3 regions of the Paenibacillus sp. J22FR21 genome follow, and region 2 is predicted to be linked to each of the others. Evidence: riboswitches for the same ligand, from Rfam matches in the RefSeq annotation. Region 2 holds a riboswitch; each other region holds the start of a gene.
The links. Region 2 has a riboswitch for cyclic di-AMP ahead of AC0YNS_RS25885 (C40 family peptidase). Riboswitches for the same ligand answer to the same signal wherever they lie in the genome.

Region 1 (7,276 bases), on a different contig from region 2:
ATCAAAAGCTTAAAAGCGGAAATCAGCGCTATAGAACAGGTTGCAGTTCGCCCGCCGGATCGGAACATAAATCCGATTAAAGGTGCTTTTACATACAAAACCTCGCTCCTTAATGATCGTGGCCGCGGACATATTCGGCTGCGCGGTCACCGCGAAACCGGGAAACGCTGGTCGACCGATATTCCGACGGAGATGGCTGTGCGGATGGTGGAGGAAGGTGCAGCCGGCATTATTAATCCCGGCTTGATCCACAAGCTCTATACGAAGACGGATTTCCGGCTGCTGGTGCTGCAGCGCGACGACTATATTTGCAAGTATTGCGGCCGTTATGGGGACACGATCGACCATGTGCTGCCGAAGTCAAAGGGAGGACTTTCGTCTCCCGCAAATTGCGTCTGCGCATGTGCCGCCTGCAACCTGAAAAAGGCGGATAAATTGGACTTTGTATTTGATGATTTTTAGCATCCAATGAGATGGTTTCCATATTTTATGAGGTGTATTTTGCTATTTCCCCGTGTTAACATGGGTGGCGTCGAAAGGTCGGCACACACGATAACCATAACAAGGAGGAAATATTCATGAAGATGCAACCATTTCGTATAGGTGTAGCTAGCGTACTCGCAGCCGGTTTGATCGTAGCTGGAGGAGGAGCAGCCCTGCAGAAGGCAGAAGCAGCCACAGTGAACAGTTCCGTCTCGTATAAGGTTACGAGCAGCGACACGATGTACAAGATCGCAACGAAATACGGGGTCAGCCTCAGCAAGCTGATTGCAGCGAATCCGAACATTGCGAACCCGAATGTCATTTGGGCGGGCATGACGATTAAGGTTCCGGTAACGACAGGTTCCTCGAACAGCGGATCGTCGAACAGCGGATCATCTAACACCAACACAGGAACCAGCACAACAGATAAGAGCACGTTTGCCGCTCAAGTCGTTACATTGGTTAACAAAGAACGTGCCAATGCAGGTCTGGGCATATTGAAATCCGATACGCTCTTGACGAAAGTCGCTTTGGACAAGGCGAAGGATATGTATGCGAACAACTACTTTGATCATAACTCGCCCACATACGGTTCGCCGTTTGATATGATGCGTGCTTATGGCGTTTCTTACTCCTATGCAGGTGAGAATATCGCGAAGGGTCAGCGTACGCCGGCAGAAGTCATGCAGGCATGGATGAACAGCCCGGGCCATAAAGCGAACATCCTCAGCAAAAACTTTAACAAACTCGGCGTTGCATATTACAACGGCGAGTGGGTGCAAGAATTCACGTCCTAATAATAAGATTAAATAGCTAAGAGCGGCCGTACATCGGCCGCTCTTTTTGCGTGTTATAAGTTGACGTTGTAATAACCGTCGGTTATTCTGTGACCAATGGTTATCAAACTAATCGAGACTAAATATGAGGTGCCGGTGCTATGACTACAAGAAGGCAACAATTAACGGAAGAGATGAAAGCAGCGATTCGTGCCGCAGCGGCAGCTTTATTCGCGGAGAAAGGGTATTCGGCTGTTACGATGCGTGAAATTGCCAAAGCAGCAGGCTGCTCGCATACCGCCATATATTTATATTTCAGAAATAAAGAAGAACTGCTTCAGCAGATTGCGATTCCCTCGCTGCTCAAGCTCGAACAGAAGCTGCAAGGCGAAATCAACAAGCCGGATACGGCGGCCCTGGATAAGCTGCTTGCCGTATGCAGCGAATATATCCTCTTCAGCCTGACGAGCGGCAGTCTGCAAACCGTCCTGTTCATGTCCGCCTCGGTACGAGTGGATGAACTGCAGCCGGAACTCGAGGTCAACGTCATTCGCAACCGACTGTTCGCTCACATAATGAAGGTATTGCATAGTGCGGTCTCTGAAGGGTCAGAGGAAGTGATGCAAGAGGCAGCATTGAATAATGGCCGGATCTTATTTTACTACCTGCAAGGCTTCATCAGCACCTACAGCAACCACTCCGAACCGACGGATGAGCTGCTCGCGCGGACGATGCCGATTTTCAAGCAAGGCATACAAACGCTGATTCGCGGTATGCGTTCACATTAAAACTTTCTCACTGAGCAGGGTTTGCAAGAATTAGAGGCGAAATCCTTAGGAAGACTTCATCACCCGGAGGGTATGAGACATGAGGCGTAAAGCCGTATATTGTAACAAGCCGCTTGCTGTGAATGTGAAGAGGAAGCTGGGTAAAGGGAATCATGGCGTGGACGATATCGATGCCAGATCTGATATGCACAATTACCAACGATTGATTAAATATTTGCCGGAGCCGATTTTTGTACATGACGGGAACGAAATCCTGTTCGCCAATCAAGCAGGTCTTAAACTGTTGAATATTACGGACAGCGGCGTCATTACAGGCGAGAAGAGCTTTCGTTACATACATCCGGATTATTGGGAGCGATCCGCAGAACGAGTTCAAGCGATTATGGAGACGGACGAGCCCAATGAATTTCTCGATTGCAAGGTGATTGCAGAAGGCGGGGAGATCATTGATGTCGAGGTATCCAGCACACGAATTCGCAATTACTTGAATAAAGGCACTGTTGTGCAGAGCGTGTTTCGCGATATACGCGAGAGGAAGAAAGAAGAGGAAGCGCTGATTCAATCGGAGAAGCTGTCTGTGGCCGGCCAAATGGCTGCAGGTATCGCTCACGAAATACGCAACCCCCTTACTTCGCTGATCGGCTTCTCTAAGTTTCTGAAGACGAAGATTGATCAATATCATGAGTATTTCGATATTATGCTTGTTGAATTGGACCGAATCAATTCGATCGTGCAGGAATTTATGGCGCTTGCCAAGCCGCAGGCCAATCAGTTCCGTAAGCATGACTTGGTCAAAATCATTCAAAGTGTATTGACGCTGCTTGAGACGCAGGCGATTCTGCGCGATGTGCAGATCGTCTCGCGTGCGGATGCCACTTCAGCGGAGCTGCTTTGCGACGAGAATCAGCTGAAGCAGGTATTCGTCAACGTGCTCAAGAATGCGATAGAGGCCATGCCGAGCGGAGGCGTAATCACGATTGACGTGAAGCTGCACCAGCAGAGCGAATTAATCGTTGAAATCATCGACCAAGGTGTAGGTATTCCACAGGATCAGCTGCCTAAACTGGGCGGCCCGTTCTTCACTACGAAAGACAGCGGAACGGGTCTTGGACTTATGATTTGTTATCGCATTATCGAAGGTCATCGAGGTCGAATGGACATTACGAGCATCCCTGAGAAAGGGACAACGGTGAGCATTTTTCTCCCGCGAAATGTATAGAAGTGGTAATTTCAAGAGCTGTTCCTGTATTTACCGGTAGGATTTGCTTTGCCGGATATGGTATTCTATTACGCGAGCCGAAACGTAACGTACGGGGGATCTTTTAGGGAGTGGCATAACTGCCCTCCGGCCTGTATTTCCGCATAAGGGAATGCAGCGCTGAACGCGCATATGGCGCTGGGGTGAATCGCTTATTCACGAAGCGTAGGGTTGAACTCCTCAATCCGAATCCGACAACTAACCTCGCAGGCCGCATGCGATAAGGAAGTTTATGACATAGCTTGTATAGCTGTGTGTCCTTCATCGCGATGACGGAATAAATCCGCACAAGCACAACGTGGATGATAGCCGTAAATCAAAAGGAGGCAATACAACTTGATGAAACATCTTTGGAAGAAAAGCGCGGTAATTGCAGCGCTTAGCTTTGCTGTTCTTACACACACGGCAAGCGCGGCATCGACGTACAGCGCGAAAGACGGCGACACCTTCTGGGAGCTTTCCAAGCAATTCGGCATTTCATTGGAGCAGATGCTGAAAGCTAATCCGATGATTGAGCCTACCAACATCTACGCGGGGCTTAGCATTGTTATCCCGGCTTCGAGTGTTGTGAAGACGTCGACGACTGCGAAGACAGCGCCGAAGGCGGAAGCGAAGGCTACTGCTAAGGCTTCACCTAAAGCAAAAGCAGTACCTAAGACAGCAGCAAAGGCAGCTCCGAAAGCCAAAGCGAAGGCTGCGCCGAAAGCTGTGAAAGCTGCGTCTAAAGCAGCAGTCGGTAAGTCGATGAAAATGACCTCCGTGGACAGAGAAGAAGAAATCATCACCATCGGCAGCAGCAATTATAACTATTCGGAAGTTGTTCAAGCTAAAGCAAGTGCGTATACAGCCGCTGCTTCTGAGAACGGCTCATGGGGCGCTGTTGACTACTTCGGTAACCCGCTTAAGCTTGGAACAATTGCAGTTGATCCGAAGATCATCCCGCTTGGCAGCAAGGTCTATGTTACTGGCTATGACCATGCCGGACTTCCGAGTGGCGGCATGATGGCCATTGCAGCTGATGCAGGCAGTGCCATCAAAGGCCAGCGTATTGATATTTTCATACCGCAATCACAAGAGCAAGCCAAGACGTTTGGCTTCCAATACGTGAAAGTATTCGTTCTGGAATAGCATATAGAGATGCAAACGGCAGCCCGGTCGGTGGGGCTGCCGTTTTGTTCGTTTCCATTACCTTGTCCGTGCACCGCGAGCCTCGGATTTATTCAGCAGCTCGGGCAGCGTGACGATCTGATACCCTTTGCTGCGGAGCAGCCGGATGAGCTTTGGCAGCGCAGCGACCGTGCCTGATAAATCTTGTCCTTCGCCGCCGCCGGCATGCTGCAATATAATCGAACCGGGCTGCAGCGTTCTCTTGATGTTGATGAGAATGGTGTTGCTGTCCAGGCCTTTCCAATCGACGGAATCCACATCCCAATTGACTACAATGTAACCACGCCGCCGCAGCCAGTCTACTTGCTGCGGCGTAATCTCGCCGTAGGGCGGCCGTATAAATTTGGGACTGTATCCGGCAAGAGGACGCAGAATCCAATCGGTTTGCCAAATTTGCTGCTCGAAGGCATAGCGGGAGATGCGTGAGAAGACCGCATGATCATACGAATGATTGCCGATAATATGGCCTTCCTTACGCATGCGCCTTACAAGAGCAGGGTGTTTCGCAGCGCGGTTGCCGACGACAAAGAAAGTCGCTCTTACTTTATAGCGAGCCAGTATTTCCAGTACCTGAGGCGTGTATCGCGGATCGGGCACATCATCGAAGGTCAGCGCCACTCTTCTTGATCCTCGCGGTCCCCATACAACGAATGAACCGGGAAATTGTTGCTGCAGCTTTACCCATGATATGGCGCTGCGTTTCTTCCTGCGTTTCTGCTCGCTGTTGAAAGAAGGCTGGGCATGCTTGGCACCGGCATTGATCCCGTGTCCGTCCGCGGCTTGCTCAGGCGTATTAGCACTGCTGACCTGCGGAAAGCCCTCAGATGAGGACCTGGCATCGTCAGCATATGTCGAGGAACTTAATAATGCGGACCAAGCAAGCAGAAGCAGCAGCACTAACACCCGCTTTGTTACAGGCATCCCGAACATGTTCTTCGTCCTCCGCTCCGTGCAAGAATAGCCGTGCAGTAACCGGTCGATCTCATTTTGCCCTGCCGTTCTATGATCATGCATGAAAAGATCCCTCTTTACACGGTTAGTCTCAAACACGTAACATGTAAGGGAATAAGTTGAAAAGGGGATAGAACATGCCAGCCATTGATATGCCGCTTCAAGAATTGAAAACGTATTCAGGAATCAATCCGAAACCTGCTGACTTCGATGCATACTGGGAACGCGCATTAACGGAAATGCGCCATACAGATGCTGCCGTCGAACTTATTCCTAGTTCCTTCCAAACGCCGCAGGCGGAATGCTTCGATCTCTACTTTACCGGCGTCAAAGGTGCGCGTGTTCATGCGCAATATGCGCGTCCTCGGAACGCGGCAGCGCCACATCCTGCAGTTGTTCAATTTCACGGTTATACCGGCCACTCCGGCGATTGGACGGAGCGTCTTGCTTATGTATCCCTTGGCTATTCCGTATTCGCTATGGATTGCCGCGGCCAAGGCGGCAAGTCCGAAGACACCGGCAGTGTGAAAGGCAATACCCATCAAGGCCACATCATCCGCGGTCTTGACGATGAGCCGGATCAGCTGCTGTTCCGTCACATCTTCCTCGACACAGCTCAGTTGGCAGGCATCGCGCTGAATATGCCTGAAGTCGATCCAAGCCGAGTCTATGCAATGGGCGGCTCGCAAGGCGGCGCTTTGACGATTGCCTGCGCGGCGCTTGAGCCGAGAGTAGCTAAGCTAGCGCCTGTATTCCCATTCCTCAGCGACTATAGACGCGTATGGGAAATGGATCTGGCGAAGGACGCCTACCATGAGCTGCGTACTTACTTCCGTCATTTCGATCCGCAGCATGAGCGCGAAGATGAAATTTTCACGAAGCTGGGTTACATAGACATTCAGCATTTAGCCGACCGGATTCAAGGCGAGGTGCTAATGGGCGTAGGGTTAATGGATACGATCTGTCCACCGTCCACACAGTTTGCGGCCTATAATAAGATTACCTCGACGAAACGCCTTGAAATTTTCCCGGACTTTGGTCATGAAGGGCTGCCGGGCTTGAATGATAAAATTATGCAATTTTTCTTAGCAGAATAGGGAGGGTACGTTCATGTTATTAGAAGCGAAGGATAAGCTGGTTATGATTGGCGATTCGATCACGGATTGCGGCCGGGCACGGCCTGTAGGAGAAGGGCTGTTCGATGCCATTGGCAAAGGTTATGTAGGCACTGTTGATGCATTGTTAACAGCAGCATATCCGGAGCGCGATATTCGCGTCGTGAACGTAGGAACGAGTGGCAATACAGTTCTTGATTTGAAGGCGCGCTGGCAAACGGATGTACTCGATTTAAAGCCGGATTGGCTCTCCATTATGATCGGCACTAACGATGTATGGCGCCAATTTGATACACCGCTTATTACAGAGTCGCATGTTTACCCGGAAGAGTACGCAGCAACACTGGAGGAACTCATCGTTCAGACAAGGCCGAAGCTGAAAGGGCTTGTACTCATGACGCCGTTCTACCTTGAACCGAATCCAAACGATGCGATGAGAGCTCAGATGGATCGCTACGGCGCAATCGTTCGTGATCTGGCAGCTAAGCATGATGCGCTGTTTGTGGATACGCAGGCTGCCTTCAACCGGGTTATGGAGCATATCTACCCGGCGACGATCGCATGGGATCGTGTTCATCCGAGTCAAGCCGGTCATGCGGTACTCGCAAGAGCCTTCCTGCAAGCGGTCGGATTCGATTATTCACAAGGGCTATAAGATAGCTGCTTCTGCCGATACAACAGAAGACCTCCCGATCAACCAGCGAAGGCTGAAGCGGGAGGTCTTCTTTATGCTGCTAT
Region 2 (7,276 bases):
CAGCAGCCAGCTTGCGCTGAGCAAGGCGATTCAAACATGGCAGCAGTGCAGCCAATGTTTTGCCCGATCCGGTTGGCGCGGCAATCAGCGTATGACGGCCTTCCACAATGGCGGCCCATGCTTCCAGTTGGACAGGGGTAGGTTCGCCGAAAGTATGCCAGAACCAACCGGCCAGCGTCTTATGAAATCCCGCGAGCGCGGGGGATGAGAGTGACATAGCGGAAGCTCCTTTTCTATTCAAGTACTCAAAATGTATAATTTCATCTCCAAAAGACACCGCCAGCTGGTTAGTTTCACTGGAACGCGCCATCCAGAGCCCATATATCTGCAAACGAACTCAATTATTAATTCTAACGAATCCCACAGGCCTTATTTCGGCCAAATAACGCAATTTGAAATTCTAATGAATCCTACAGGTCTTATTTGGACTGAAATAGCCCTTTTCCATCCATATTCACCTAAATAAGACCGCTAGGGTTCGTTAGAATCGAAAAGTATCGATTTCCCCTAAAATAAGACCTCCACGATTCGTTAGCCTGCAACCACTGTCGCTGTCCCCGGCACCGGAGCGTCATCCCGGCTAACAGCAGCTCCACCGAATGAAATGACCTTCTCAGCCCCGGCCGACGCGCCACGCATTTCTCCACGGCACCAGCCATCAATCCGTCGACGTTCTCCGTCTGCCTTCTCCACCAATCCATCGCCTTCCCCGCCGCGCCAACCGCACGCGCCGTTCCCCACCTCTATCATCCTACTATTCATCATGAGTCAATCGATTCCTCTTTAGACAGTCCTCGCCGCTCTAACCTGCTAAAAATCGGTCATTTGTTAAGCTTCGTCACATAAGCTTAGAAAAAAGGAGGAATCCGGGATGGCAGGATGGCGGGACAGCATAGAGAGTCGGCGAGCAGAGTGGAAGAAGCTTGAGGTTGGTTTAACGGATACGTTGGCGGGACGGCGCGTACTGCGGGTGAGTGGACCGAGAACGCCGCGACTGACGACGCCGGTGACGAAGGCGGTCCGTCAAGAGGAACTCCAAGCAGTGGCCGATACGTTCGATGCGGGGCTGGCTTGTTTCTGCCTCGGCGAGCTGCCGGCGGGGGAGCGTCAGCACTTCCTCGAGGCCTGGCATGAGCGGCTTGCCTCAGGCGCGATCGTCGTCATGGCCGACCGCCGAAGCGAGGGCTGTGCGACGCCGATTGAGCTGCATGATCTGTTTGCGCCGCTCGGCAGCAAGCTCGATGTCCAGGTTGGCCGAACGTTCTGGTGGGTGCGCTACTTAAGGCGGTAATGCCGATTATTCCTTCGAATAGAACAAAAGAAGCCGCAGGTGCTTGTCCCGAAGGACGAACAGCTGCGGCTTCTTTTGTGCTCACACAGGCACCTTAGGCAGGTGCAATAATCAATCTTACTCGTCGCCGCCGCCATCTGCAACGTCAGTAGGCTCGTCCGCGTATTTCTCATACGTTTCAGGGCTCATCACGCGGCGTGCTGTAACATACCGTTTGGAATAGTAGGAATCGCTCAGTGCGCTGATGGTTACACCTTTGCTGGTGGAGGAGTGTGCAAACTTGCCTTCGCCAACATAGACGCCAACATGCGAGATTCCTTTTCCTGTCGTATTAAAGAATACGAGGTCGCCGGCGATCAAATCCGCTTTCGCGATTTTCTTGCCAAGCTGTGCTTGCGAACGGGATGCATGCGGGATATCCACGCCGAGTTTATTAAACACGTACATGGTGAATCCGGAGCAGTCAAACCCTTTCGTTGTAGTACCGGTGTACACATAAGGTGTACCGATCAGATCTGAGATGACCCCATCCATTTTGGATTGCGCGAAAACGCTTCCTGTTTGAAAAAGTAGAAGCATCGCCAGTCCGATCAAAAGTGCAGAAAGCTTTTTCAAAACGGGAAACTCCTTCCAGTGCCTACGAGGTTAGCTGTGGGGTTCGGTTGAAGGCTCCCTATGATCACCTCTGGCATGCCGCGTCTTGCTTTGCGGATGTCGGGATCAATTCACCCAAGATGGTTCCCCCGTTTCCCGTGATGGGAATTCGGCAAAATTTTCATTTCTAGGCATAATTATTCGATCATTTTCTTCCTTCTCCTCCCTAGTTCACAACTTGTTCACAAATTAAAATTATTAGAATGCAACCTTTTATCTCTCACTTTCGTATAGTGGCCGCTAGTTTCGGCGATTTATGGGGCTCGCCCGCGATCAGCCCACTGTGCAAAGCATGTCTCATCTTGAAATGAAGCACATGTCAAAAAAACCCGCTCTACCCGAGGAGTTTGTCTTTAATATGCCAGTAATTAGTGAAAAAGGAGGCCGTCCCACTGTCATGAACATGACATGATGGGCGGCCTCCATGCATGGATTAGACCTGTTTCGACTGCCAAGCATCGTACTGGGCGGCTACCGTCCATACCTTCATGATGGTTCGGATCAACTGGTAACCTTGATGCAGGATGAGCGCCAGCAGACCTGCCCACAGCAGCGATACGGAAGCAATGGTCATACTGAGCGCGGCTCCAATTGCCCACATTAGAAGCGAAATACCGGCGAAAGGCAGGAAATTCGCAATGCATGTCCATAGGGAGCGGAGGGCGCCGGTTCCGGCGACTGCCCCGAACTGCATGGAGAGGAAGAGCAGGTGGATCAGAACCGCCCAAGCGAGCCAAGCACCCGCCCACGGACCGGCTTGCTGTGCAAACTCCAGCAGCGAGTTGCTTCCTAATAGTTTCGTTAATGCCCTCGGCAGCAGCCAAATGGCCGGCAGGAGCGTGAGTGTTGTTTCCACCAAGTAGAGCAGCGCAACCGGCTTCCAAGCAGCGCGGATGCCTTTTAGAAATTTCGTGCCGTTCTCGTCCGTTACATGATGGAGGGAGTGGAACAGCCCTGCATTCAGGAAAGGGGTGATCACGATGCGCCCGGCCAGCAGCCCGCAGAAGAGCCAGACATAAGGGCGGATCAGATCGGTCTTGATGAGCTGGAACTGTGCTTCCGTCATGAAGAGCTGAACGGCTGTACCACTGCTGCCGATGCTGTCCGGGAATCTTTTTAGAAGCGGCACGGTTATCCCTTCAATGGTTCGATAGAGGAAGAAGCCCCATATCAGCTCATATAGAAACAGCATAATGATAATGTAGAAGTGCTTAACGGTCAGTCGCCAGCCTTGCTTCAGATGCGTTCTCATTTATCATCACCTCCCGGAAAGTTTTTGCTAGGCTTCACCATGCGATGGAAGCAAAGATGCTCTCAATCAGCTTGGAAACACCGACACTCCAGCGTGTGCGTGATTTCTCTGCGAGCTCGGCTTTCATAAAGTTGTTGATGTGTTTGTTGTCGAGCACGTTGTCGTTGTGCGGATCGACGGCGGCCCACAGCAGCTTGGAGGAGTGGACGATTTTATATTGAATGTGGGTTTCTTGGCCGTCCCACACTTTAGGCATCAGCGTACCGTCGGCAAAATGGAACACGACCGACACCGGCCCGGAGCTGCCGCCTGTCTTCTTGATGAGTACGACCGATTCGTACTGCGTCTCGTTGCCTTGTTTCACTGGACGTACATGAATGGAAGCGACCGAGTAATCGGACATGGCATCCCCGTACACGAAATGGCTGAAGTAGTCGTTCCACTTGGACTTCGTTACGGATTCTACGACACGCTGGAAGTCGGCGGTGGAAGGATGCTTGAATTTATATTTTTGAAAATAAGTCCGCATAATCTTACGCATCGTCTGGGCGCCGACCTGCTTCTCGATGCCGAAGAGCACCAGCTTCGCGCGCATGTATACATTCTCGGCATAGTGATTGTTGCTGTGGTAGGACCAGGAAAGCTGCTTCAGCGGTGCAGGGTTCGTCATGTAGCTTGCTTCCACCGGCAAATTCGGCTCCACGCCGTATTCGCTCTCCATCACTTTGTCCTCGGCATAGGAGGTGAAACCTTCGTCGAGCCAAGCCTCTTCGAATTCATTGGAAGCGACCATGCCGTACCAATATTGATGGCCGATCTCGTGGACGACCGTTCGCTCCAGATCGTAGCCGGGATTCTCGTTCTCTGCGGCAAATGCAGTAATGAGTGTCGGATATTCCATCCCGCCTGCGCCGTTGCCGCCTTTAGGCGGAACTACGACAGAGAGGGTGGTATAGGGGTAAGCGCCATACCATTGTGCATATTTGGAGAGTGCTGATTTGGCTGCGTGCATGTAGCGATCCTTGAATTTGGCGTGCAGCGGATCCAAGTACAGCTTGATACGAACACCCGGAACGCCGTCTGTGGAGAAAGGTTCCTCTGAATAGACGAAATCCGGTGAGGCCGACCAGCCAAAATCATGCACATCATCGGCGTAGTATTGGTAGGTTTTGCGGCCGGCTGCCACGACGGAAGGTTTGGTTTGGAAGCCGGTTGCCGCTACTTTATAGCTGTCCGGGACGTTGATTTTCACACTGTAGATGCCAAAGTCGCTGTAAAATTCCGAGTTGCCGTGGTACTGATGAATGTTCCAGCCTTCGGCGGCTCGGCCGCGTGTGCCTGCAGTTTCGTACACGGCAAGCTTCGGAAACCACTGGCCCGCCATGATGAAGTTGCCGGAGTAGCCCATCCGCGCGAACACTTCCGGAAGCTTGACCTCAAATTTCATACGAAGCGTGACGCTTTTGCCCGGTGCGACAGCTTGCGGCAGCCGCAGCTTGGCCAGCGTTAAATCATGTGGATTGCTGTCATCGGGCTGCACGTAATGCAGACGCGGAAGAAGGCTGTAACCTTCGGTCGTCTCTAGGGAGAGCAGGTTCATATAGCCGATGCTGTCCGAGGTCGCTTTATCATTGCGGAGCTGACCGCCGGATTCTTTCATGAAGGTCGTGTCTTTGGAGCGGAAGGCGTTCGGGTATAGATGAAAATACATCTCGGACACCTGCTGCCTGCCGGGGTTTGTCCATGTGACAGACTGCTCCCCGACCAACATGTGCGTATTCTCCTGGAGTTTCACATCGATGTGGTACTCCGTAACCCTTTTGCTGAGCGCTACCGGCTTTGGCTGCATCACAATATCGGGCTCCGGCGCGGTTGACGGAGCAGCAGGCTTCGGCGCCGTGTCTTTCTTGGCAGGAGCGGAGGCATATGTATATTGCGAAACCCAGGCATCTCCGAACCCTTGCCTTGCCGTTAAGCCCAGAATCACGGCGACGAGGGCAAAGAGTAGAAAACGTTTGGCGTGACGTGGATTCATTGAAAGATTCCCTCCCGTTGACAAGCATCTAAAGCATGTATATGTTTGCTTTTCCGAGATTATTAGCTAAAATGGAATTAATGTGCGGACAGGCGCGGAAACCGCGCCGGACGTGGAATCGTAGCGTTTTTAGATGGGAGTTGAAGCGTAAGATGAGTGATCAAGAGAAAGATCAACAGCCCGTGGAGAAGAAAGAGAAGAAGTCTCTCTCTTTGAACGTGGTGAGCAATAAGGAACATAAAGGCTTTGGTGCAGGGACGATTGACCTCAGCAGCGTATCCTGCGTCATGATCGATAACGGCGAGGCTTACATTGATGTAGGTGCGATGCATGCGAAGAGCAAGATCGAGAAAGGGATCAAATTCAGCACGAACAAGGAAGATGTGCCTAACGGCCGTCTGTGCTGGATCGTCTGGGTAGCCGTTGATCGCAATGAAGAAGGTTCGTTCTATGCAGGGGCAACCGCTTGCCCGATGCTGGTGGACACAGAAGCACGCAGAGGCTGGAAGATCCTTGCGCAGCACGTGAATAACCTGGATTATGCGATCAAGCGCCGGTTCGTGCTCGACGAGCTTGGAACCGAAGAGAGAGCGGCGCTCAAGAAGCTGCTCGTCACCAACAATCAGGAGTGGTGGGACCGCTCGCCGGATAAGTTGAAGGAAGCGCTGAACGTATAATTTTGATGGATAACACGTAACGTATAACATGCACTTGTGCTGTAATAAAGCCGGTTTGCCGTCTCTCTAATGAGGAGAAGGGTGAAGCGGCTTTTTATTATTTATTCTGTTTCGAAGTGCATCCTAATTATGGTATAGTCGTAGGACAGAACGTTTGTTCTAAAATTAGGGGGAACTGGAATGAATTTACCGCGCGTATCGCGCAATCAATATTCGGAGCTGCTCCGGCGCTATCTGCTCCCGCAGAAGCGGACATTAATCGGCCTTGCCTTATTGCTCTTCCTATCGATTGGCTTGCAGCTCGTCAACCCTCAAATTATTCGCTTCTTTATTGATACCGCACAATCGGAAAGCAGTATGAAGCCGCTTCTTATCGCAGCTTGTTTGTTTATTGGATTCTCCCTTGCGCAAGGGGCGGTATCGGTCGCAGCCACCTACTTCAGTGAGAACGTAGGCTGGAAAACTACCAATGTGCTGCGCGGCGACTTGGCTGCTCACTGCTTGTCGCTGGATATGCCGTTTCATAAGACGCATACATCCGGGGCTATTATTGAACGGGTAGACGGTGATGTGAATGCGCTGGCGAATTTCTTCTCCAGCATGATCATTAATCTGGTCGGTAATTTCTTGCTGATGGTGGGCATCTTGGTTCTGCTGTTTCGGGAGAGCTGGTTGATCGGCACAGGCATGACGGTGTTTGTGTTTCTGGCCATTCTGGTCATTCAGCGTATACGGAAGATGGCAGCACCGCTGTGGAAGGATTGGCGGCAAGCTAATGCCGATATGTACGGATTCATCGGCGAGCAGCTGGAAGGAACGGAGGATATTCGGGCCAACGGGGCATCAGGGTTCGTTATGAATCGCTTCTACGGCATGCTGCAGCGGATGCTGCCGCTTCGCGTGAAGGCTTTTCTTGGTTTTGGCGCGATGTGGAGCACGACCATCGTTGTTTTTGCTTTAGGGAATGCGATGGCCTTCGCTATTAGTGCGTATCTATGGAAGGCAGGCTCTATTTCGATTGGTACGGTGTATTTGATTTTCTACTATACAGAGCTGCTTGCAAAGCCGATTGAGAAGATTCGCACGCAGATGGAGGATTTGCAGAAAGCGGACGCCAGCATATCGCGTATTCGCGCTTTATTCGAGACGCGTTCTGCTCTTGTGGATGGACCGGGTGCAACGCTTCCAGAGGGTGCGCTCGGTGTGAAGTTTGATGAAGTCACCTTTAGCTACGAGGATGGTACGGGCGAGCCTACGCTTGATCGATTGGTTCTGGACCTGAAGCCCGGCGAGGTGCTAGGCTTGCTCGGCCGGACGGGGAGCGGGAAGTCGACGCTTGCCCGGCTGCTGCTTCGGTTCTACGATCC
Region 3 (7,276 bases), on a different contig from region 2:
GCCCCGTCAACATAGAATTTACGAGCATCCTTGTTAGAAGCAGGTCCGATCGTATCAAGGCGAAGCTTCGAACCATCAATAACCGCTTCCGGCCAATCATACAGCTCGCCTTTCTGCAGCAAACGACCACCGAATACGCAGCGTACTTGTTTAGTGGCCCCAGGCAGCATAATCCGCGTGTTTGTCGTGGCAACAAATTGGGGATGCGCAAGCCAAAATGCCGCTAGCGTCTCCGAACTGAGGTTCCGAACTGTGTATTCGAAACGAAGCTGCTGATCACTCTCGAAGCGAATGGTTCTTGTCAATTCATAGGGGAGCGCTCTGCCGGCTACTTTGCAAATAAGTGCATCCTGTTCTTCGAAAGAAACCTCCCATGGGATGGACCATACATCGCCATGATCCGGCATGAGTTGTCCGAAGTAGGCACCTTCTTCCGGATAGGTGCATGCGGCGACGGTAGGAAAGCATTCATCCCAGCCGCTCATATCCGCTGCGAGGAAGTCAGAGCCATGTTCGATCCTGGCGAGTGGGCGAGACCCGGTGCCGACGATCCACTCTTTACCGGTAAGGCGGTTTTCTAGGGAGACGATTTTGCCTCCTAGCTCAGGAATGACGGTAATCCGCAGATCCGTAGATTCCATGAGGACGGCGGGCCAGTCTTGATAGGTGGTATGGGTAATGACACAGCGTGATTCCATAGGGACACATCTACCTCCGTAATGGTTCGTTTATTAACTAGTATAACGCAATAATCGGAGGGGATTGGGGAGAAATTCAGAGAAGCAGCGGAGCAACCGAAATGGCCTCATACATCGGACGTCGCTGCAGGTGGCTTCGATAGAGGGTTATGACATCCGCTTGCCACTGGAGCGGGCTTCCGATCGGCAGCTTCCAGCCGTTCAGCTGCGAAGGCTCGAACGAGCTTTCGCCTGCGTAATTGCGTGCAAGTGTGAGATGCGGATGGTAGGTGCGGCTCTCCGGCATGAGGCCGAGGGGCTTTAACCTCCTTGCAACATGCTGTTGCAGGTTGTGCAGCTGCTCGACATCCCCTGCGACGTCGGCCCATAGAACGGAGGGGCGAATCGGACGCCCGAAGACGCCTAGCGAAGTCACATTTAACGCGAAAGCCTGAACGGACGATGCTGCTTCGCGAAGTGCTGCCGAGATGGCAGGGACAAGCTCTATTGGCGTATCGCCCAGAAATTGCAGCGTGATGTGATAATCGTCAGGATGTGCCCATTTGCGAAACGGAAGCTGTGATTGGATGTCCTCGCACCCTATCGAAAGTGACTGCTTAATGGAATCCGGTACAGGGACGGCAGCGAATAAGCGGACGGTCTGAGCCGGGGCGGCTGGCATATTCAAAGGTTTATAGCAACCCCTCTCTTATCATAAATTTCACTAGTAAGTCTGATAGGCGAATCCTACTAGTCGTGATCCACGATGATATAGCCTTGCCCCAATTCAATTTTCATAAACCCCGCCATTCGGCGAGTCTGGCAGGTCAGCGGGGCGTTGCTGCCCGTCAGGATGTAATTTCGACGATCCGCGGCGTTTTCAGCTGGCAAAGCAAATGCTTTCACGAATCGAAACACTTCTCGAAGTGTTGTATAGATGGCGTTTATATACGCATCGTTCTCACGCTTGCCCATGAGATTGATGAGGATAGCACCGCTCTCATCCAGCTTGGCGGCAGCAAGCTCGAAGAAGCTCATCGAAGTCAAATGCCGCGGCGTTCCCTTATCGGAGAAGGCATCGAGCACAATAAAATCAACCGTATGCTCAGCTTCGCATGAGAGCAGTTCACGGCCATCGCCAACCGCCACATTATCGTCACGATAGCCAAAATATTGCCTGCTTAACGCCACAACTCGCTCGTCCAGCTCCGCAACTTTGATCGTTCTCGCCGTACTATGTCGAGCAATTGTTCCAACGCCATGACCAATGATAAACAGACGCTGATAGGTCGGGTTGCTGCCATTCATGAGGTGAAGCATAGCCTGCGGATATTCGAATAAGATCCGCTCAGGCTGATCCAAATCCACAGCACCTTGCATGGCGCTGTTTGAGAACTGTAGGACGCGGAATCGCCCATGTTCCTCGCCGTACGTATTCGTATCGTAAACGGTAATCTCGTTCAGCAAGCTGTTTTCCCGGTGCAAAATCTGCACGATGATTCAATCTCCTTCATCCCAGCGAGCAGGCCGGGTCCATTATAGATTTCAGCGTATCGCATCTCGGGGTCACATTCAATTGCCATGTGAGAACAATGTGCTTTGCTCCTTATTGTTGGCATCACAAGCAGTAAGGTTTGGAAGCATTCCTATGATAATCCAATTGAAAAGAATGGGTTCGCAGGATGAAAGCGCAATTATGCACGCAATTCGATAGAATTGGCGGAATTAGCACGTAAATCAAGTTTTACATTCTCTTCGCGCAGGAATAAGATTTGATTCATCAACGGAATAACTTGCTTTAAACGCTGAGTCCTCGCAAGAGGAACGGGGGAACCAATCAGAAGCCGACTTCGATCAGAACGGCTTCTTGGGGTGAATCCATAACAGGTGTTATTTGTTAAGGTAGGGTACTCTCAAGCCCGAATCCGACAGCTAACCTCGTAAGCGTATGAGAGAGAACCCCCTTCAATCGAGCTTCCAGCAGCTTGTTTCTTTATGCACGCTGTGAAAGAGGCCCGGGAGTAGAGTTTCTCTGCTCCCCGGGCCTCTTTGTGTTTTCTACCAAACGATTCAGGAGAGTGACTATTGTGAAAGATTGCAAGATTAAGGCGATCGAGCTGTTTCAATTTGATGGGGAGCTCACGGATGAACGGCTGCCCGGACATAGTGAAGACTGCATTTGCGGTTTACTCGCCATCACCACGAATGACGGAGGCTGCAGCCTCATTGAATTCCAGATGCACGGCTGTAACCTGAAGGGCGACATTGTGCAGTGGACGGCCATCTACCAGCGAATGAAGGGACTGACACTCGAGGAGAGTCTGGACTACATCCACCAGAAGCAAGACGCATGGGGGACGGAACGCGCGCATTTAATGGAATCGGCATTAACAAGCTTGGCCGAGCAGCTGGATTACACGGCGAAAGGCATAACCAATCGAAATTACGCATTATGGAATCGCGCCTATTTATTCGACCACTCGCAGGCATACGTATCGTTCTAGACGGCGATAACGATTGATTTTTATACTTTTTTTACACCTGGCAGCAGGTTTCTTTACCCCCTTTTTACGGCAACCCGTATTAAGATTTCCTTATACCGAAGAGGGGGAACCGATAAGCAGCATATGAAACCTCAAGCACGCTGAAAGACATGAATAGTTTCAATCTAGCAGGGGAAAATATTCTCAATTCACACTGCATGCAGCTATAGGAGGTAGTAAGGAGTTATGGTCAATGATTTTACAATGGTGGTATTGTTTGTTGCTGCATTCGCTATATTCTGGGGATTCCTTAAATTCTGTGAGAGAGCCTAGGGAGGGAACGCTATGATTATCGTCGGCATTATTGCAGCTATTCTTATTTTGTATCTAGGCTTTGTGTTAGTTAAACCAGAAAAATTCTAAATGGCCAGGGCGGAGGATTCATGACATGAGTATGGGGTTCGTACAGGTAGCCATTACGCTGATCATCATTATGTTGTTGGTTAAGCCGGTAGGCAGTTATCTTGTAAAAGTGTTTCAGCATGAGAAAACAGCATTGGATCGTGTGTTCGGTCCGTTTGAACGGTTGCTGTATCGGTTGATGGGCGTACGCGAAGATGAAGCAATGGGCTGGAAGAAGTATGTAGCAGCCGTCCTGCTTAGCAACTTTGTGATGATGCTCCTATTGTATCTTGTATTACGGTTTCAAAGCTTTCTGCCGCTTAATCCGGACGGGATCGGCAATATGCCTGCGGGGCAGGCTTTCAATACAGCCGTATCGTTTATTACGAATACGAACTGGCAGTCTTACTCGGGTGAGAACGGACTATCTTACCTGTCTCAATTGCTTGCGATTACCTTTCCGATGTTCACGTCGGCGGCAACCGGCTTTGCAATTGCGATTGCGTTCATTCGCGGGCTCGTAGGACGTCAGGATAATCTGGGTAACTTCTATGTGGACATGGTTCGCGGAATTACGCGTGTATTCCTGCCGCTTAGCTTCTTGGTTGCTTTGTTCTTCGTGTTCCAAGGCATTCCGCAAACGTTCCAAGGTGCTGTAGATGCGACCACGCTTGAAGGAGCTCAGCAGACGATCACCAGAGGACTCGTTGCAACACTTGAATCCATTAAGCATATCGGTACGAATGGCGGAGGATGGTTCGGTACGAACTCAGCGCATCCGTTTGAGAATCCGACACCGCTCACGAACATGGTGGAAATTATTTGCATGATGCTTCTTCCAACCGCGCTAGTGTACGCGTTTGGTTTGATGATTAAGAACAAGAAGCAGGGCTGGGCTATCTTTGGGGCCATGGGACTTATCTTCTTGGTTATGCTGACAGTCGTCTTTGTATCGGAGTACAAAGGTGTTCCGGCTCTTGATGCAGTAGGCTATCACGGAAATATGGAGGGCAAGGAAGTAAGGTTCGGCGAATCTCAGTCCGCCTTATTTACAGCCGTGACAACGGCAGCGACGACGGGATCTGTAAACAATATGCACGAATCGTTAACCCCGATGGGCGGCTTTGTTGCAATGGCCGAAATGATGCTGAATAACGTATTCGGCGGTAAAGGCGTCGGGCTGCTCAATGGGTTATTGTATCTCATTTTATCCGTATTTATTTGCGGTCTGATGGTCGGACGTACGCCGGAATTCCTCGGCAAGAAAATTGAAGGCAAGGAAGTGAAGCTGGCTGCCATTGCGCTGCTCATTCACCCTTTGATCATTCTGGCACCGACCGCGCTTGCACTTGCAACGCCGACAGCCGTCGCGTCCATAGCGAACGCCGGTACGCATGGACTATCTGAAGTGCTTTATGCCTTTACGTCCGGCGCGGCAAACAACGGTTCCGCATTTGGCGGTCTGACCGCGAATACCGACTTCTATAATGTAGGAATTGGGCTTGTGATGTTGTTCGGCCGTTATATTTCAGTCATTGCGATGCTTGCGATTGCCGGATCTCTCGCGGTTAAACGAGTTGTTCCGGTTACAACGGGAACATTGCGCACGAATACACCATTGTTCACGGGTATTCTCATCATGATCATTCTCGTGATCGGAGCGCTTACGTTCTTCCCTTCCCTAGCACTGGGACCAATCGCTGAACATCTGGCCATGTCGCACTAAACTTAAGGAGAGATAACGATGGCTGCTGCACGCAGAAAGACCATAACGAAGGAAATCGCATCGCAGGCGATACTTGATGCCTTTAAGAAACTGAATCCGGTCGTTATGATGAAGAACCCGGTTATGTTTATTGTTGAAGTAGGTACAGTGATTACGCTGCTGCTATCCATATGGCCGGATCTGTTTGGTACGGATTCAGTAGGCCGAGGCTATAATGTGACCGTATTTTTCATCCTGCTCTTTACCGTATTGTTCGGGAATTTCGCTGAAGCCTTAGCGGAAGGCCGAGGCAAGGCGCAGGCGGATACCCTTCGGAAAACAAAATCCGAAACGATGGCGAAGCTTGTTCAGCGGGACGGAACCTTTAAGCAGGTTCCTTCCACGCAGCTGAAGAAAGGCGACATTGTCCGTGTGGAAGCCGGCGAGCTTATTCCGACCGACGGTGAAATTATCGAAGGTCTGGCATCCATCGATGAATCGGCGATTACAGGTGAATCCGCACCTGTAATCAAGGAAGCCGGAGGCGATTTCTCTTCGGTTACAGGGGGAACGCGAGTAGCCTCAGACTATATCGTTGTGAAGGTCATGACAGATCCGGGCGAATCGTTCCTAGATCGCATGATATCGCTCGTAGAAGGCGCCAAACGGCAAAAAACACCGAACGAACTGGCGTTAACGACTCTGCTCGCCGTGTTAACGATTATTTTCCTTATTGTTATTATCACCATGGTTCCAATGGCGAAATATCTGAATGTCAATCTGGATATCGCCACTCTAATTGCTCTGCTCGTCTGCTTAATACCGACAACGATCGGCGCGCTGTTGTCCGCTATCGGGATTGCCGGCATGGACCGTGTAACGCAATATAATGTACTTGCGATGTCCGGTAAGGCAGTCGAGGCCGCCGGCGATATCGATACACTGATCTTGGATAAGACGGGTACGATCACCTACGGGAATCGGATGGCTGCGGAGTTCATTCCTGTAAAAGGCGTCACCGCCAAGGAAATGACGTTCGTCGCGTTGCAGGCCTCCGTTAAGGACGAAACGCCTGAAGGTCGTTCGATCGTAGAGCTTGCCGGCAAGCTTGGCGAATCTTGGACGGCGAGTGAATATGCAAGTGCTGAAATCGTCGAGTTCACGGCAGAAACGCGAATGTCCGGACTCGATCTGGCAGGCGGCGTACAGATCCGCAAAGGCGCGGTCGATGCCATTAAGAAATTTGTTTCCGCGAGCGGCGGCAGCATTCCGAGCGACTTAGAAGAAGTCTCGAACCGGATTGCCAGAGCCGGAGGCACTCCGCTCGCTGCGGCTGTAGGCAATCGCATCTATGGCGTCATTTACTTGAAGGATACCGTGAAACCCGGACTGAAGGAACGTTTTGCAGAAATGCGGGCAATGGGCATCAAGACGATCATGTGTACGGGCGATAATCCGCTCACAGCAGCTACGATTGCCCTCGAAGCGGGCGTCGATGATTTCATCGCCGAAGCGAAACCGGAGGATAAAATCGCCGCCATCAAGAAGGAGCAGCAAGAAGGCAAGCTCGTTGCGATGACAGGCGACGGTACGAATGATGCTCCTGCGCTGGCGCAAGCCGACGTGGGTCTGGCCATGAATTCAGGAACGATGGCTGCCAAGGAAGCGGCCAATATGATCGATTTGGATTCCGATCCGACGAAGCTGTTATCGGTCGTTTCTATCGGCAAACAATTGCTCATTACTCGGGGTGCACTTACAACGTTCTCGATATCCAATGATATCGCCAAGTATTTTGCGATTATCCCGGCTATGTTTATCATCGCGATGCCTCAGCTGCAATCGCTGAATATCATGCATCTGGCCTCGCCGAAATCGGCGATTCTGTCGGCGCTTATCTTTAACGCCGTCATCATTCCGCTGCTCATTCCGATTGCGATGAAAGGCGTGAAATACCGTGCGATGACAGCAGATACACTGCTTACGCGCAACGTTCTGATTTACGGCCT

Region 1: linked by a shared signal. The riboswitch ahead of AC0YNS_RS16730 (3D domain-containing protein) and the one ahead of AC0YNS_RS25885 (C40 family peptidase) in region 2 are both predicted to bind cyclic di-AMP.
Region 3: linked by a shared signal. The riboswitch ahead of AC0YNS_RS31095 (hypothetical protein) and the one ahead of AC0YNS_RS25885 (C40 family peptidase) in region 2 are both predicted to bind cyclic di-AMP.

The regions. Positions count from the first base shown of each region.
Region 1 covers NZ_JBWDNJ010000004.1:280,437-287,712, reverse strand. The annotation lists gene AC0YNS_RS16750 (HNH endonuclease) at 1-462, shown strand, start outside; gene AC0YNS_RS16745 (CAP domain-containing protein) at 579-1,280, shown strand; gene AC0YNS_RS16740 (TetR/AcrR family transcriptional regulator) at 1,421-2,047, shown strand; gene AC0YNS_RS16735 (ATP-binding protein) at 2,127-3,266, shown strand; cyclic di-AMP (ydaO/yuaA leader) riboswitch at 3,332-3,534, shown strand; gene AC0YNS_RS16730 (3D domain-containing protein) at 3,642-4,433, shown strand; gene AC0YNS_RS16725 (polysaccharide deacetylase family protein) at 4,491-5,486, opposite strand; gene AC0YNS_RS16720 (alpha/beta fold hydrolase) at 5,561-6,520, shown strand; gene AC0YNS_RS16715 (SGNH/GDSL hydrolase family protein) at 6,534-7,193, shown strand.
Region 2 covers NZ_JBWDNJ010000008.1:203,677-210,952, forward strand. The annotation lists gene AC0YNS_RS25870 (DEAD/DEAH box helicase) at 1-310, opposite strand, end outside; gene AC0YNS_RS25875 (hypothetical protein) at 532-765, opposite strand; gene AC0YNS_RS25880 (hypothetical protein) at 872-1,291, shown strand; gene AC0YNS_RS25885 (C40 family peptidase) at 1,409-1,906, opposite strand; cyclic di-AMP (ydaO/yuaA leader) riboswitch at 1,911-2,070, opposite strand; gene AC0YNS_RS25890 (hypothetical protein) at 2,379-3,197, opposite strand; gene AC0YNS_RS25895 (M1 family aminopeptidase) at 3,232-5,232, opposite strand; gene AC0YNS_RS25900 (YwhD family protein) at 5,385-5,909, shown strand; gene AC0YNS_RS25905 (ABC transporter ATP-binding protein) at 6,090-7,276, shown strand, end outside.
Region 3 covers NZ_JBWDNJ010000017.1:17,612-24,887, forward strand. The annotation lists gene AC0YNS_RS31080 (hypothetical protein) at 1-698, opposite strand, end outside; gene thpR (RNA 2',3'-cyclic phosphodiesterase) at 775-1,359, opposite strand; gene AC0YNS_RS31090 (spermidine synthase) at 1,428-2,171, opposite strand; cyclic di-AMP (ydaO/yuaA leader) riboswitch at 2,471-2,639, shown strand; gene AC0YNS_RS31095 (hypothetical protein) at 2,765-3,181, shown strand; gene AC0YNS_RS31100 (potassium-transporting ATPase subunit F) at 3,506-3,583, shown strand; gene kdpA (potassium-transporting ATPase subunit KdpA) at 3,615-5,288, shown strand; gene kdpB (potassium-transporting ATPase subunit KdpB) at 5,307-7,276, shown strand, end outside.